DNA from 3 places in the Marinobacter sp. B-21 genome. Region 2 is predicted to be linked to each of the others. Evidence: predicted binding sites of a transcription regulator. Region 2 holds the regulator's gene; each other region holds the start of a gene.
The links. Region 2 encodes FliA, which starts transcription of late flagellar genes. Its sites were predicted from a motif close to CTAAAGTTTNNNNNNNNNNNGCCGNTAA; they were not measured.

Region 1: AC13C0_RS17265 (methyl-accepting chemotaxis protein) is a predicted target of FliA. The motif match lies at 1,132-1,159, and genes of this name have one in related genera.
Region 3: flgM (flagellar biosynthesis anti-sigma factor FlgM) is a predicted target of FliA. The motif match lies at 2,286-2,313, and genes of this name have one in related genera.

What each region holds. Positions count from the first base shown of each region.
Region 1 covers NZ_JBSXNZ010000086.1:172,401-177,887, forward strand. Annotated here, with positions in the region: gene AC13C0_RS17260 (CHAD domain-containing protein) at 1-1,093, opposite strand, end outside; gene AC13C0_RS17265 (methyl-accepting chemotaxis protein) at 1,317-2,993, shown strand; gene AC13C0_RS17270 (TRAP transporter substrate-binding protein) at 3,117-4,187, shown strand; partial or broken gene AC13C0_RS17275 (antibiotic biosynthesis monooxygenase family protein) at 4,275-4,580, shown strand; partial or broken gene AC13C0_RS17280 (thiol-disulfide oxidoreductase DCC family protein) at 4,620-4,955, shown strand; gene AC13C0_RS17285 (universal stress protein) at 5,049-5,487, opposite strand, start outside.
Region 2 covers NZ_JBSXNZ010000088.1:323,759-329,245, reverse strand. Annotated here, with positions in the region: gene flhA (flagellar biosynthesis protein FlhA) at 1-28, shown strand, start outside; gene flhF (flagellar biosynthesis GTPase FlhF) at 89-1,381, shown strand; gene AC13C0_RS19640 (MinD/ParA family protein) at 1,469-2,281, shown strand; gene AC13C0_RS19635 (RNA polymerase sigma factor FliA) at 2,314-3,057, shown strand; gene cheY (chemotaxis response regulator CheY) at 3,220-3,603, shown strand; gene AC13C0_RS19625 (protein phosphatase CheZ) at 3,624-4,409, shown strand; gene AC13C0_RS19620 (chemotaxis protein CheA) at 4,426-5,487, shown strand, end outside.
Region 3 covers NZ_JBSXNZ010000070.1:3,932-9,418, forward strand. Annotated here, with positions in the region: gene AC13C0_RS09225 (CheR family methyltransferase) at 1-281, opposite strand, end outside; gene AC13C0_RS09230 (chemotaxis protein CheV) at 319-1,248, opposite strand; gene flgA (flagellar basal body P-ring formation chaperone FlgA) at 1,450-2,151, shown strand; gene flgM (flagellar biosynthesis anti-sigma factor FlgM) at 2,374-2,700, shown strand; gene AC13C0_RS09245 (flagella synthesis protein FlgN) at 2,708-3,178, shown strand; gene AC13C0_RS09250 (cyclic di-GMP-binding domain-containing protein, MshE-related) at 3,210-3,959, opposite strand; gene AC13C0_RS09255 (peptidylprolyl isomerase) at 4,180-4,800, shown strand; gene mnmC (bifunctional tRNA (5-methylaminomethyl-2-thiouridine)(34)-methyltransferase MnmC2/FAD-dependent 5-carboxymethylaminomethyl-2-thiouridine(34) oxidoreductase MnmC1) at 4,805-5,487, shown strand, end outside.

The DNA of each region.
Region 1 (5,487 bases), on a different contig from region 2:
GCTGCTTGCGCAAACGGTGGATATCCTCATCCGGCGAGGTGTGCATCAGCTCAACGGTATGCCTGTTGAAATCTTTGGTACGACGCTCCACAGCCTTTCGGATGTCTTTGGGGCTGAGTGTTCCGGCCAGTTTGTGAAATTTCCGGGAATCGATCAGGTTTTGCCAGTGGTCCATGCTGTCGTGGTAGCGTTTGCTGCCCAGGCGCTTCACCAGTTTGCTGTGGTTGCTGGCGGCTTCGCTCTCAAACCAGACCTGTAAGGCCACCTGCATTTCGCGGTTGTCGCCGCATAGCTCCGGCAGATCCTGCAGAAAGACATGCAGATCCCTTAGTGGCCCGGTGGCCTTGGCGTGGCGCTTCAGGGTTTTCACGCCCTTCGCCAGTGTCTTGTCGCCATTCACTTCCAGCACCGATTCGGCGATGGCCCGGCTGCGGCGAATGGCAATGCGGTACTGGTGCAGGAACTCGTCATCCAGGCCCAGAATGACACCCTGTTCCAGTTGCCTCAGGCGTTTTAACTGATGGTGGAGTGCGGCGGGGATGTCTCTGGCCGGGTCGTCACCATCGGTATTGGCTTTCTTTTTCTGCTTTCGTGAGAAGTGGGCGTAGCTGAAGTCCGGCGGCGTCAGCAGGGCCACGAGTTTGCCCTTACCCCGGCCAAGCTGGTGCCAGTGTTTGATCGGCAGCCGGATGTGAATAAAGCTGGCGGTCGGTAACTGCTCCGGCGATCGCTTCAGCAGCCACTGGGCCAGTTCGAGTAAGGCGGGATTATGGCCTATGAGCATAACCCGGGATTGGTCATCCCGGTGTTGCAGCCAGCAGAGCAGGCGCCGGTAGTCGAAGGTGTAGAGTTCACTGAGGGCGTGGCGTCGTCCTGGCGGGACATTGTCGGGCAACACACCGTCCAGGGTGGCCTGGGCCCGCGCGGCATCGCTGCTGACTATGCCGCCGCCGAAGGCGCCTGCAGATTGCAGCGCTTTTGCCAGTGGCGCGAGCTGGCTTTCCCCCCGGGCATTGAGCGGACGATCCCGGTCGCCCAGCCCTTCATCGGCCCAGCTGGATTTGGCATGGCGTACAAGAAATAGGTGCTTCATGGGCCTACCTTCGAAGTGGTTCTTTAGTCTAGGAATTCCTCAAGATAATCAGGTTACTGCCGATAGCTTAATTACCTGAAAATAATTTGCGAATAACAGTTTAGTCATGGAAATGGGGGCCGCGCCATGAGTTCCTGAAACCTGTCTTAACAAACCGGAACAGATCTGGCTGAAGGGTCTGTGGATAATTCGCCACAAGAACAATTCCCTGGGAGCGGGCACGATGAAATTTCTGAGTCACCTGACAATACGAACGCGTTTGCTGGCAGCTGTACTGGTGCCGGTACTGATTACGGCCGCCACCCTGGCCTGGATTACCGCAAGCCAGATTCAGGTAAACGCGGAAGAGGAAATCAAACGCCTTGAGGCCAGCCTTCTGCAAGCCCGGAAGGCCGGCCTTCAGAGCCTGATCGATGCCGCCAAAGCGGTGGTTCTGGAGGCCAAGAACGATCCGTCCCTGAGCGAAGAGCAAGCAAAAGAGGCGGCTGCAGCGCGCCTGCGCTCAATCCGTTTCGATGAAACCAACTATGTGTTCGCCTACACCCGCGATGTCTACAACCTGGCTTATGCACCGGATCCGTCCAAAGAGGGGCCAACCAACAACGCGACGCTGAAACGCCTGGTGGGTGACCTCTTCGATGCCGCCGAGAGCGATGGCTTTTACGGTTATGAATGGATGAACCCCGCCTCCGGTAACGAAGAGCCCAAGCTGTCCTATTCCACCGTCATCCCGGACTGGGACTGGATGATCGGTGCCGGCGTGTACATCACCGATATCGAACGGGAGCTGGCAGCCGCGCGGCAGGAGATGGAAAGGGGTATGTCGGCGACCCTCGGATTCATCCTGCTGGTCACCGCGATTGTTGTCGTGATCGCGCTGGTGATCGGGATCTTTGTTGGCCGGAGCGTAACCACGCCGCTGAAACGTGTCAGTAACATGATGCAGGAAATCGCCGACGGTGAAGGTGATCTTCGCCAGCGCCTGCCGGATGAGGGCAAAGATGAACTGGCCGAGCTGGGCCGACGGTTCAATGCCTTTGTGGTCAAGATCCAGAACACCATGCGGGAAGTGGGGGCTACGACCGATCAGGTGGCCTCGGCCGCGGAAGAGCTGAGCCGTGTCGCGAATGAAACCCGGGCATCGGTGCAGGAGCAGGGCTCGGAGACAGATCAGATCGCTTCCGCCATTAATGAAATGGCGGCCACGATTCAGCAGATCTCCGGCAATGCCAACGAGGTCGAGAGTGCTGCGTCAGATGCGGACCGTATGGCCCGGGAAGGCGGTGAAACCATCAGTAGTGCCCAGGGTGCGGTAAACCAGCTGTCGGAAGAGATTCAGGATACCGCGAAGATTATTGATGCGCTGGCTGAAAAATCTGACGATATCCAGCAGGTTCTGGACGTTATTCACGCGGTGACCGAGCAGACCAACCTGCTGGCCCTGAACGCCGCTATCGAGGCAGCCCGAGCCGGTGAGCATGGCCGTGGGTTCTCGGTGGTCGCCGACGAAGTACGCCAGCTTGCCAGGCGTAGTGCCGAATCCGCCGATCAGATTCGCGAGATGATTGATGGTTTCGTTACGGAATCCAAGGCATCCGTTGAACGCATGAACACATCACGGAAACGCTCGACCGAAACGGTCGAGCGGATCAATCACGCAACCGACGCCCTGAAAACGATCGAGACCTCTGTCGGCCAGATCCACGATCAGGTTACCCAGATTGCCACGGCGGCTGAGCAGCAGAGCCAGGTCGCGGAAGAGATCAACCAGAACGTGGTCCGGATTGTGGATGCCGCACAGCGCAGCGATACCGGTGTGACCCAGACCAACGAAGCCAGCCACGAACTGGCGCGCCTGGGCGAGAGCCTTCGTGAGCTGGTAGGGCAGTTCAAGGTCTGATATCTGTTCCCGGTATTTCGCTGACTGGCGGCTTCGCTGATTGGCGGAACACCGTGAGCAAGCTATGATGGAGGCGTAACAGAGATACCTGTTTTCATGCCAACAATAACGGAAGCCAACACAATGACAATCCGGAAAACACTGCTTGCGGCCGTCGCTGCTGCAGCCACCGTCTTCAGCATGTCCTCGGTTGCCGAGGAAAACTTCACTTTGCGCCTTGCGCAAACCTGGGGCCCCAATTCTCCGATTCTGGGGGAGACCGTTCAGAATATGGCGGATATGGCAGAGGCCATGTCGGCTGGCCGACTGGAAATCCGCATTGATCCGTCCAACAAGCACAAGGCGCCGTTCGGAATTTTTGATCTGGTGCGTAACGGCCAGTACGACATGGGGCATACCGCGTCCTATTACTACAAGGGCACGATCCCCAATGCCATGTACTTCACCACCATCCCGTTCGGGCTGATTGCACCTGAAATGTACGCTTGGTTCTATTATGGTGGCGGCATGGAACTCATGCAGAAAGTCTATGAACCCTATGGACTGTTGTCGTTCCCGGGCGGCAACACCGGTAACCAGATGGGGGGCTGGTTCCGCAAGGAGATCAACTCCCTGGAGGACCTGAAGGGTATCAAGATGCGCACTCCGGGCTTTGCCGGCGAGGTGATGTCTGAGCTCGGCGTTGCGGTGACCAATATTCCCCCGGGCGAGCTCTACAGCGCCCTGGAGCGCGGCACCATTGATGCGGTGGAGTGGGTTGGCCCGGCTCTGGATTTCCAGATGGGCTTCCACCAGATCGCCAAGTACTACTACTCCGGCTGGCAGGAGCCGGGTGCGGAAGTTCAGTTCCTGATTAACCAGAAAACCTGGAACAAGCTGCCGAAAGATCTTCAGGAGATCCTGAGAGTCGCCATGCGCACTGCAGCTTACGACATGTATATCCAGAGCACCCATGAAAGCGGTGTGGCCTGGGATCGCATGAAGGAAAACTACCCTGATGTCACCCACAAGGTGTTCCCACCGGAAGTCATCGAGGCCCTGCGCCGTACAACGAACCGGCTGCTGGCGGAGGCCGCCGAGAAGGATGAGCTGGCCAGGGAAATCATTGAGTCACAGCGCGGCTATCTCAAGCAGGTGCGCCAGTGGACCAATATTTCAGACAAGGCATACCTGAACAGCGTCGCTGAAGACTGAGTCTGACAGGCTGCTGGGGGCCTCCCGGCCTTGGTTTTCGGTGGAGAATCTCCTGAGTCAGGAAAAGCCACGAAGCCGGGAGGTCCTATGAAGTTCATTTTCGAAGTGCATGTCCGGGAAGGTCACACCGCTGAGGAATACGCGGACGCCTGGGTCCGGGCCAGTAAAATCATCCAGCAGGCACCGGGTGCCCGGGGCACTGAGCTGCACCGCAAGATCGGCGCCCCCAATACCCTGATTGCGATTGCATCCTGGGAAAGCAAAAAACAGCGGGACGTCATGGAGAAGCAACATGATCCGGACGTGGCAGCCATCATTCGCAGCGCAGCGCCGTTTGTGGAGATCAGGCCCATTGGTGAGTTCGAGGACCCGGAATGGGTTGTGATGCCCCCCGTGACAGAATCAGGCAACATCATCCGCGTTTTCTATGACGGCGCCTGCCCCGGTTGCCGGCGAGACCGGCGCCGGTATGAACGCCTGGCGGGCCGTGCCGCGGATCAGGTGGAATGGGTCGACATTACCGGGCGGGATGAGGAACTGAAGGCCAAAGGGATCGATCCGAAAACGGCGCTTCAGGAACTGCATGTGGAGGACCAGTACGGTGGTATCCACAGTGAGCTGGACGCCTATGTTCTGTTAATGTCCCGGGCGCCAATACTCAAACCCCTGGCCTGGCTGATCAGTCTGCCGTTGGTTCGACCGCTACTGCGCCGGCTCTATCATCGCATGGTCACAAGGCGTCTTGAGCGCACCGGCCGGATGCCCTGATACCGGCCTCCGGATTTTCCGGGCAGTGCTCCATAATCAGGGCTGCCCGCCAGGAAACGCCGGTTCGCCTTCCTGATGCCCCTGTTTGATCTCTCAGACGATCAGAACCGGGCACTTGGCATGGGATGCAACACGGTGCGACACACTGCCCAGGAACATACCATCCTTGTCACTGTTGGTACCCTGGGCGCCCACGACAATCAGGTCGGCTTCCTTATCGTGGGCGAATCGGGTGATCACCTTTGAAGGGCGACCCGCCTTCACAAACCCACGAACTTTGGTGGCACCCTGCTCCCTGGCCAATTCCTTGGCGTCATTGACCACATCCTTGGCGAAGTCTGACAGCGCCTTGTCCGGAATGTCCATGCCCGCAGGCCGCCCACGTGAGAGCGAGGCCTCGAACAGGCTGTGGTGCTTGTACACGCAGAGGATGTAGATTTCGGCCTCGGGAATGAGCTTCTGAAGATCTATGGCCTTGTTGAGCGCTTTCAAAGACGTTTTCGACCCGTCCACCGCTACCAGAATCCGTTTG
Region 2 (5,487 bases):
CACGATCGTGGCGTCCGTTGGCCAGTAACGGCGCGGATGACAGAGCGGACGGCGCCGGCACGGCGTTGCCGGTGGAGGAAGAGGCATCATGAAAGTAAAACGGTTTTTTGCCAGGACCATGGCAGAGGCGCTGAAACAGGTCAGTGAACAGATGGGGCCAGACGCCGTAATTCTTTCAAACCGCCGGGTAGACGGCGGCGTCGAAATAGTGACGGCGCTGGACTACGACGAAAACATGGCGCGTCAGCGATTGGGTGACCAGGCGCAGGAAGCCACTAACGGCTCCCGCCTGGCTGAAATGCAGGCGGACCAGCACCGTCGTCTTGAGGACGAACTCGGCCGGTCCCGGGATCGAATCCGAGAGGTCCGGGAAAAGCGGGCCGCCCAGGGGGGCGGTTATGCCGGTACGTCGTTCCCGGCGGTTCAGGAGGTGGTGGGTTCCGGATTTGATGATCAGGATCCGGCTCCGGTCCGGTCCGGGGAGGCCTATTCCGATGAACTGGCACAGATGCGTGCGGAGATCCGTTCCCTGAAGGACCTGATGCAGGGCGGTAAGCCTGAGCCTGAGGTGCCGGCAGCCAATGCGGTTCAGCAGAGACTGGCCGAGCGGCTTCAGGAGTTCGGTCTCGGTAGCGGTCTGGCGGGGTCAATTTCTCGCCGCCACAAGGCCGGGCGACTGGAGGATGGCTGGAAGCAATCCCTCAAAATGCTGTGCACCGGCGTACGGACTTCCCGCATAGAATGGCTGGATCAGGGCGGGGTCTTTGCCCTGGTGGGGCCCACCGGTTCCGGAAAAACCACCACCATCGGCAAGCTGGCGGCGCGGTATGTGCTCAGGCATGGTGCCGATTCCGTGGCCCTGGTCACCACTGACCGCTACCGGGTGGCGGCCCACGAGCAGTTGTTTGTCTTCGGTCGCATCCTGAATGTTCCGGTGCGAGTCGTCGACGAGAGCCACGGTCTGGATGATATTCTGGACGAGCTGTCAGACCGTCATCTGGTACTGATCGACACTGCCGGGCTGACCAGTGCGGACAAAGGCTATCAGGAACAGCTGGCCGAACTGGCGCGCAGCCATCACAATGTCAAGACGCATCTGGTGGTCTCGGCCACCAGTCAGCCGCGCATCATGAAATCCGTCTGGCATTGCTATAAGATGGCAAATCTTGCGGGCTGCGTGATGACCAAGATCGACGAGGCCCTGACACTTGGCGAGTCTCTCGGCTTTGTGATGGAAACCGGTTTGCCGGTGGCCTACTACACTGACGGGCAAAAGATTCCCGAAGACCTGCACCACGCGGAAGCGGTTCCGCTGGTGCGGCTGGCCGTGGACCGGCTTAAAACTCTCCAGAAACAGCAGGCGGTCGCAGAAGGAGCCTGAGAGAGCGGGCGCTGAGAGCGGACAGACTGACAGCGAGCGTCCGAAAAGACAGCACCCGGCTAAACGTGGCGAGAGACAAAAAACAGTATGAGCAAAGCACAACCGGTACAGGTGATTGCAGTTTCCGGCGGAAAAGGTGGAGTCGGCAAGAGTAACGTGTCGGTTAACCTCGGGATTGCCCTGGCACAGAAAGGCCGGAGAGTCGTGCTTCTTGATGCCGACCTCGGGCTGGCCAATATCGATGTACTGCTCGGTATTACCGCCAACCGGAACCTTCAGGATGTGCTGGCGGGCGACTGTGACCTCAAGGACGTTCTGGTCGATGGCCCCGGTGGCATCAAGATTGTACCGGCGTCCTCCGGTACCCAGCGAATGACCCAGCTCAGCCCCATGGAGCATGCCGGGCTGATCAACGCGTTCAGCGAACTCGGTGACCAGATTGATGTGCTGATCGTAGACACCGCCGCGGGCATTTCCGAATCAGTGGTGAGCTTTCTGAGAGCCTCCCAGGAGCTGCTCCTGGTGGTGTGCGACGAGCCCACCTCCATCACCGACTGCTACGCCCTGATCAAACTCATGAACCGTGATTACGGCACCAACCGTTTCCGCATTCTTGCCAATCAGGTGAGAAATGAGCAGGAAGGCCGGCACCTGTTTGAAAAACTGACCCGGGTCACCGAGCGCTTCCTGGATGTGGCACTACAATATGTCGGCATGGTGCCTTACGATGAAGCCGTGAAAAAAGCGGTTCAGCGGCAGCGGGCAGTGCTGGATGTCTATCCCAGGGCGAAAGCTTCCCTGGCGATCAAGGCGCTGGCGGAAAAAGTTGATAACTGGCCGCTGCCTTCCTCTCCCCGTGGGCATCTGGAATTCTTTGTGGAGCGGCTCGTCGAAGTCTGAATCGGATCCAGTCAAACAAAAAAACCGGATACATGACATTGGCGAAAAACCTCGGAATCTATAACCAGTCAGGCGCGCAGAAGCCTTCCCAGCTCGTTGAGGAGCACGCGCCTCTGGTCAAGAAAATTGCCCTTCATCTGATGGCCCGGCTACCAGCCTCTGTGCAGCTTGACGACCTGATGCAGGCCGGAATGATCGGCCTGCTCGAGGCGGCTCAACGCTACAGCGCCACCAGGGGCGCAACCTTCGAGACCTACGCAGGCATCCGGATTCGCGGTGCCATGGTGGATGAGATCCGCAAGGGCGACTGGGTTCCCCGTTCTGTGCACCGTAATACCCGCCGCATTTCCCAGGCCATCAAGGCCGTTGAAGATCGTCTCGGCCGGGAAGCCCAGGATCTGGAAGTGGCTGAAGAACTGGGCATGGGGCTGGCCGAGTACCATTCCTACCTCTCCGACTCCAACAGCGGCCGACTTTTTAGTCTCGATGAGCTCAATGAATCCGGCGAGCTGCCGATAGAACAGACAGAGCCACGGGATAATCCGCTCGAAGGACTCTCGTCCGACGCGTTCCGCCGCAGTCTTGCTGAGGCTATAGAGGAACTGCCGGAGCGGGAAAAACTGGTGCTGAGCCTGTATTACCAGGACGAGCTGAACCTCAAGGAAATCGGCGCGGTGCTCGGCGTCAGTGAAAGCCGGGTCAGCCAGATTCACAGCCAGGCGGCCTTGCGCCTTCGCGGACGGTTATCGGACTGGCGCCAGGATACGGGCAACTGATCACCGCCTTTGTGTGTCTGCAGCGGAGCAGTCTGTAGTTTTTGGTAACCGATGCTTTACAACCGAAGCAAAGATCAGACAATAAGCGGTTAAAACAGCGGCCTGCTAGACTTCGAGCCGAAAGGTCAAACGAATTCCGGGTGTTACTAACTGGAGGTCCCATTGGACAAGAACATGAAAATTCTCATTGTGGATGACTTTTCCACAATGCGACGGATCATCAAGAACCTGCTGCGCGATCTTGGCTTCACCAATACCGATGAAGCCGATGACGGCAACACGGCGCTGCCGATGCTCAAAAGCGGAAAGTATGATTTTCTGGTAACCGACTGGAATATGCCGGGCATGTCCGGTTTCGATCTGCTCAAGGCCGTCAGGGCTGACGAGAACCTGAAAACCCTGCCGGTGCTGATGGTAACCGCAGAGGCCAAGCGGGACCAGATTGTTGCCGCTGCCCAGGCAGGCGTGAATGGCTATGTTGTCAAGCCGTTTACTGCTGCGGTGCTCAAGGAAAAGATTGAGAAAATCTTTGAAAGAATCCAGTAACCAGAGGTCGGATGGCTCTCATGAGCGATAGCAAAAAGAACCATCGGGGCCTCGAACCAGAGGTGACGGAAAAGCTCCAGCGTCAGGCAACCGAACTGGCTGAAAGCGTCAATGCCGGCGAATATGCCAAAGCCATGACCCTGATCAATGAACTCAGCGAAGTCAGGGATCAGAGTCTGTACCGGGAGGTCGGGCGACTGACCCGAAGCCTGCACGAAGCGATCCGGAACTTTCAGATAGATCCCCGTAACGCTGAACAACAGGAAGCGCTGTCAAAAATGACAGATGCCTCTGACCGTCTCGAATACGTGGTGCATATGACCGGTGAAGCGGCCAACCGGACCATGGATCTGGTCGAGGCAACCATGCCGGTAGCCAACGCACTGAGAGACGAGGCGGCAGCCTTGCGGGACGAGTGGCAACGTTTGCGCCGCAGGGAGATGCAGCCGGCAGAATTTCGCCAGTTGTATGGCCGGATCGACAAGTTCTTCGCTGGCATGGCCACGGACGCGGACACCATGTACAACAATCTCTCGGAAATACTGCTGGCCCAGGATTTCCAGGATCTCACCGGGCAGGTCATCCAGAAAGTCACCACGCTGGTGAAAGAGGTTGAGGAACAGATGCTCAGTCTGGTGGTGATGGCCAGTCATGTTGATCAGCTGACGGGCACCGTGCACCAGATTGATGACCAGGAAGAATCTGCGGAAAAGGGCGTCGGGCCCCAGATCAAGGCCGATGAGCGTGAAGATGTAGTCTCGGGACAGGACGATGTGGATGACCTGTTGTCCAGTCTCGGTTTCTGAATAGAGAGGGTAACGCATGGCGTTTGATGCTGATGACGAGATTTTGCAGGACTTTCTGGTAGAGGCCGGCGAAATACTCGAAAAGCTGTCAGAGCAGTTGGTAGACCTTGAGCAACATCCTGATGACAGTGATCTGCTCAACGCCATCTTCCGTGGTTTCCACACTGTCAAGGGTGGGGCAGGCTTCCTGCAGCTTGATGCTTTGGTCAATTGCTGCCATTCCGCCGAGAACGTGTTCGATATCCTGCGCAATCACAAGCGCAAGGTGGATTCAGAGCTGATGGATGTGGTTCTGGAAGCCCTCGATAACGTCAACGCGATGTTTGAGCAGGTCCGGAACCACGAAGAACTGACGCCCGCCCCCGACGAATTGATTGCAGCGCTCGACGCTCTGGCACGGCCGGAGGTCGAAAGTGTTGCCCCGGCCACCACCCCACAGCAGGAACAAACGACGGAAGACGACCCGACGGAAGACGGGGGCGACATCACCGACGACGAATTCGAGAAGTTGCTGGATGCATTGCATGACGAGCCATCCGGCGCCCCCCCATCGCCGTCCAGCCCCGACGCTGGAGCCGGCAAGAACGAGAGTTCCGGTGATGACGAGATCAGCGATGATGAGTTTGAGGCGCTTCTGGACCAGTTGCATGGCAAAGGTCAGTTTGCCGGTGCGCCTGCCAGGGATGAGACTCCCGGCAAGGAAGACGAAAAACCGTCCCCGAAGACTGAAACCGGCGGCAGCGATGACCTGATCACAGACGATGAATTCGAGAAGCTGCTGGACGATCTCCACGGCAAGGGCGGAAGCCCGACCGTCGGCGGCCAGCCGGCTTCGCCGCAAAAACCGGAGAAGCCGAAAGCCGAGCCACCCAAGGCGGAAAAACCGAAGGAAGAACCGAAATCCGCTGACAGACCGGGCACCAAAGGCGGTGCGGCACCGGCCATGCCATCCAGGGAGCATGCCCCGGCCGCAGAAACCACCGTGCGCGTCGACACCAAGCGCCTGGATGACATCATGAACATGGTGGGCGAGCTGGTGCTGGTTCGGAACCGTTTACAGCGCCTCGGTGCGGCAAGC
Region 3 (5,487 bases), on a different contig from region 2:
AGCAGTTTCTCCTGAAGGATCCGGAACGGATGGTTATCACGGAACCACAGGGTTTCATTGGTGGTCATGGCGTCAATAACAACTTCACGCAAACCACCCCGGCCTGGCCGCTTGAGACGATCAAGGAGCTCACCGAGCGAGTTCAGGCTGTTCTCCTCGAGAATCCGGCGTAACCGGCTTTTCACCAGGTACTGCTTGTTCTCTCCCAGCAAAATCCCACAGGCATCCTGCAGGAACGACTTGAAGGCTTCATATTCCTGTGGCGTTATATCCGCTTTCATTGGATCTCTGTTCTGAGTGAATCTCTGAGCAGCTTCATCAACCCTGGTCGATGATTTCCATTACCCGCTCGGCGAGTTCGTCCGGACTGAACTTTGCCATGAAGTCGTCGGCACCGACCTTCTTGACCATGGCCTGATTAAAGACCCCACTGAGAGAGGTGTGCAGCATGATAAACATGTCGGCGAGGGCCGGATCACCCTTAAGCTTCGTCACCAGCGTATAGCCGTCCATCTCTGGCATTTCAACGTCGGAAATGATCAGGGAGAAATGATCCTTTGCCCGCGAACCGTCGGCAGTCACTTCCTTCAGGTATTGATAAGCCTGTTTGCCGTCATTCCTGGTGACGACTTCCATTCCGATAGCCGTCAGGCAACGCTCTATCTGGCGACGGGCCACGGACGAATCATCCACCACCAGGACGGGCAGGTGGCCGGGCACCCGATCGGCACTCTTGCTCAGCACGGCTTCGGTAACATCCTCACCGAGCGGAGAAACTTCTGCAAGAATCTTCTCTACATCAATGATTTCTACCAGCTTATCATCGATCTTGGTGACAGCGGTAAGGTAAACATCCCTTCCGGCACCCCTGGGCGGTGGCAGAATATCTTCCCAGTTCATGTTCATGATCCGGTCGACACCAGTAACGAGGAAGCCCTGGGTTTTACGGTTGTACTCGGTAATGATGACAAAACTGGTCGCCAGCTCTTCCTGTGGAATTCCGGGCAATCCAATGGACATGCTCAGATCAATAATCGGAATGGTTTCGCCCCGGATATGGGCGACCCCCCTGACGACGTTCCGGCTGTTGGGAATAGATGACAGCCTGGGACATTGCAAAACCTCCTTCACCTTGAAAACGTTAATGCCGTAAATCTGACGCCCTCTCAAGCGGAAAAGAAGGAGCTCAAGGCGATTCTGCCCTACCAGCTGCGTGCGCTGGTTTACGCTGTCCAATACCCCTGCCATTTTGTTTCTCCTGGCTGGCCGGCTTTCCGCCGGCATATATCTTGCTGTTCACTGAATATATCGCCGAATAATCGCCTGATCGACGGGAAACCGTCATCTCAGCGGCGGGTCAGCCAACTTAACGGCCATTTTCCCGGAACCCTTAGCATTGTTCGGGTTTTTCTGCCCTGATATTGACAAGCATAGGACAAACTCATACGTATGCGCATCACCAATTTTGCCCTACTCCTGCTAATGTCCAGCCTGAGCGGCCCATTGCTGGCCCAAACCACTGCCAAACAGATCCGGCAGGCCACCCTGGCGTTTCTGGACGACTTTGCCAACGAACAGGCCAGTGCGGGCTATACGGTTTCCTTTGAACCAGGGTCCATCGATAGCCGCCTCACCCTCGCCGGGTGCGAACGCCCCCTGAGTGTCGGGTTCAGCGGCGACCCCTGGAAGAGTACAAGCCCGTCCCTGCTGGTAGCCTGTGAGGGAAGCCGCCCCTGGCGAATGTTCGTTACGGCCTCCATCTCAATCCGTGGGCCCGCCCTGATTGCAACCCGCCCCCTGACTCGCGGTGAGCGGATTACCCCGGATCTGGTGACGCATCAGTCCGTGGAGATCAATGCCTCAAGGCGCGGAGCGATAACCGAGACCGCACAAGCGGTCGGAATGGAGGTTCGGCGATCCATAAATGCCGGCTCTTTGATCACTCCGGATATACTCTCTGCGCCGGATGCGGTAGAGCGTGGGGATCATGTTATCATTACTGCGAAAACCGGCGGATTTTCAGTGCGTTCCCGAGGTAAGGCTCTGGCCAACGCAGGCATAGGAGAGCAAGTTCTGGTCGAGAATCTGAGCTCCTCACGTACGGTAAAGGCGAACGTTGTTGCCCCCGGCCGTGTTGAGATCCAGATGTAGCCGCGCTTCGGCAGCACTTTGCCGGCACGGCAAGATTCTGCCAGGCCCGGTGACAGTAGTAGCGGGAGCAGTAGTGGTTGGGGGTGAAAAAATTTACCGGGTAAAAATATGTTAATCCGGAAGGCAAAAAGTTTCTAAAGGTTTCTGCGGTTCCGCCGTTAAGAAGACATAAACTCGAGTAAGCGCCGCAAACGTGTGCGCATCAGGCAAGCAGGTATCGATATGTCAGTTGACTTCAATGGAATTGGCCCCGGCCAGGTCAACACCCAGAGAACCACGGCCGACAAGGGCGCTGGCGCTCAGAGCAGCCAGCCGGCGACCAACGAGCAGGCAAAAACTCAGACCCGGGGAGCCCGGGGTGAAAACGTGAGCCTGAGCAGTCAGGCCAGGAATCTCAAACAGCTGGAACAGAAGCTGGGTGATTATCCTGAGATGGATGATGACCGTATTGAGCAGATCCGTTCCGCTCTCGAAAACGGGACCTACAAAATTGACGCCGAAAAACTGGCCCAGAAAATGCTTGAGATGGATGAAAGCATTTTCGGGTGAGTAAATCATGGCAGCAATCGATGATCTGAAGGCTCTTCTATCCCAGGATGTCAGCCAGCTGGACACACTCGCTGACATTCTCGGCAGGGAAAAAACCTGCCTTGCCACCTCCGATCTCCAGGCTCTGAACGAATTGACCAGAGAGAAAAACGATCTTCTCGGGGCCATTCGTGAGCGGGCAAAGCAGAAAATCCGGACGCTGGTTCAGATGGGCTATCGCCCCGAGAGCGGAGAGCCCTCCCGCTTTATTCGCAGTGCGGGCCTTTCTGAGCTTTATCAGCTCTGGCAGGAAGCGGACCAGAAACTGCGAGCCTGTCAGACCCTGAACCAGAACAACGGTCGGGTGATCACCCATCTGCAAAAACGCCTGACCCGGCTGGCCGACATTTTCCGGGGCGCCAATAGCCAGCAGAAGCTCTACGGAGCACGTGGTGAGCACACGACAGTTTCAAGCCGGACAGTGCTCGCAAGCGCCTGAAAACCGCGCTGGCCTTGGCCCATAACCGTTTCTATCGGGTGTAAATGGTCATCCGGGAGTCCGGGTGGAACCGGATATCCTGAATGGTCACGTTGCCCATTGACGCGCCCTGGCCTCCGGTAACACGGATATTGTCCATGCGGATTTCTTCAATACGTTCCGGAAAGGCCAGCATCAGCGCCCCGTCTTCCCGAACCGCGTAACGGGGCTCATCCTCCCGGTAGTGAACGCCGGAAATGGTAAGGTCTGAATCCAGGAAGTTCAGAACCGGCACGAAGATATTTGCCGTCAGTTTCATCCCCTCAATAACGTCAGCCGCCGGGCTTCCTCCCTGGCTGTCGCCACCGGCCGGATTCTCTGCCATCGCCCCGACCAGTCCGATCCGGTCTAGCAGGGTCGGATCACCCTGCCCCGATACGGCCGCCAGCTCGGTCTCGGTCAGCGGCGCAAGATTCCCTCTCTCATAGAGTTCGCCGGCTTCCAACGCCGACTGGGAGGTATCTGCACTGTTACTGGCCGCAAACGTCACCAGCGGCTGGAACGGAAGCGTAACCATGGTCACCAGGGCCGCCGCGTTACGATAGCGGGACTGGTGCTTGAGAACCCGGTGAAGTTCCTTATCCGTGATCCAACCGGCCTGAATGAGCACTTCACCGAGGCGTTGGCCGGTTTCGCGCTGAATTCTCAGGCCTTCATCCAGCTGGCCTTCAGACAGATACCCGCGATTGACAAGTAATCGCCCAAGGCGTGACTTTTCTTCAAATCCCTGGCGGATTCTCACCCAGTTTCTCCTTATTCAACAGTGAAAACCGTACAACCCTGCCCGGCGAATGTGATGCACTCATTCCTGCATCCGAAAAGGTTAGCTGATCACAATCAAATGTGCGTGGATACAGTCCCCGTTTTACAATCACGTTCTGCTAAGATCACGCACCGGAAAACAGAATTCACTGAATTGTCGCAGGAAAAGCCCCTGCGAATAACACAGAGAGCGGCCGAAAATGACAAATCTGGTAAAACCCTTGAAAAGTGTGACTCCCGTACTGTTGATACTTCTCTCTTTGCTTTTGCCCGCTGGCACTGCTCTGGCCCAGAGCAGTGGCCAACCAGCCGATGAACCGCTTCCGAAAGTCCGGATGGTGACCAGTGAAGGTGCCCTTGAACTGCAGCTCCGCCCGGATGTTGCCCCTGCAACCGTTGCCAACTTTCTGGAGTACGCACGGGCCGGATTCTTCGACGACACCATCTTTCATCGGGTCATTCCCGGCTTCATGATCCAAGGTGGCGGGTTTACCGATGACCTCTCCCGCAAACCGACCCGCGCCCCCATCAAGAACGAAGCCAGATCCACACTTCCCAACCTCCGTGGAACCATTGCCATGGCCCGGACCAGCTCTCCGGATTCCGCCACCTCACAGTTCTTCATCAATCTGTCAGACAACGATTTCCTCAATGCCGGCGTCCGTGGCCCTGGCTATGCCGTCTTCGGCAAGGTGACCGAGGGCATGGGTGCCGTTGATGCTATCGCCCGCAAGCAGACGACCCGGAAGCGGGGCATGGCCGATGTTCCGGTTGAAGCCGTGATCATTAAGAAGGTAACCGTGCTGGATACTGCTGACTGACACCATGCGCTCACCAATGCTGCCTCCCGGAATCGAGCCCGCAGAGCTGGCCTGGCGCGAGGGTGTGCCAGAGTCTGTCCGGTTTGGTGATGTCTACTTCAACCGTGACAACGGGCTGGAGGAAACGCGCCATGTGTTTCTTCGGCACAACAATTTGCCGGAGCGGTTTGCCAGTGTCGCCCAGGGCAGCCACTTTGTTATCGCGGAGAACGGGTTCGGGACCGGCCTGAATTTTCTGGCAGCGTGGCAGGCCTGGCAAAACCACGGCCCGGCGCATCAGGCAACCCTCCACTTTGTATCCGTTGAGCGATTCCCCCTGATCCGGGAGGATCTCACCCGCGCGCTGGCACTGTGGCCGGAGTTGCACCCCCTGGCTCGGGAGCTCATTCGAAAATACCCGCCACTGGTCCGGGGCGTCCACCGCCTGGTACTGGCACAGGGGCGGGTCCGCCTCACCCTCTGTTTCGGCGATATCGCCGACGCCTGGCAATCTCTCGATTTTCTTGCCGACGCCTGGTTCATGGACGGCTTTGCCCCTGCCCGCAATCCATCCATGTGGCTGGACGAGACGATCGACCAGGTCCGCGCCCACAGCAAGCCCGGCACCACCCTGGCGACCTTTACCTCCGTTGGCAGGGTTCGGCGCGCCCTGGCAGCGGCCGGATTCGACGTGCGGAAGACGCCCGG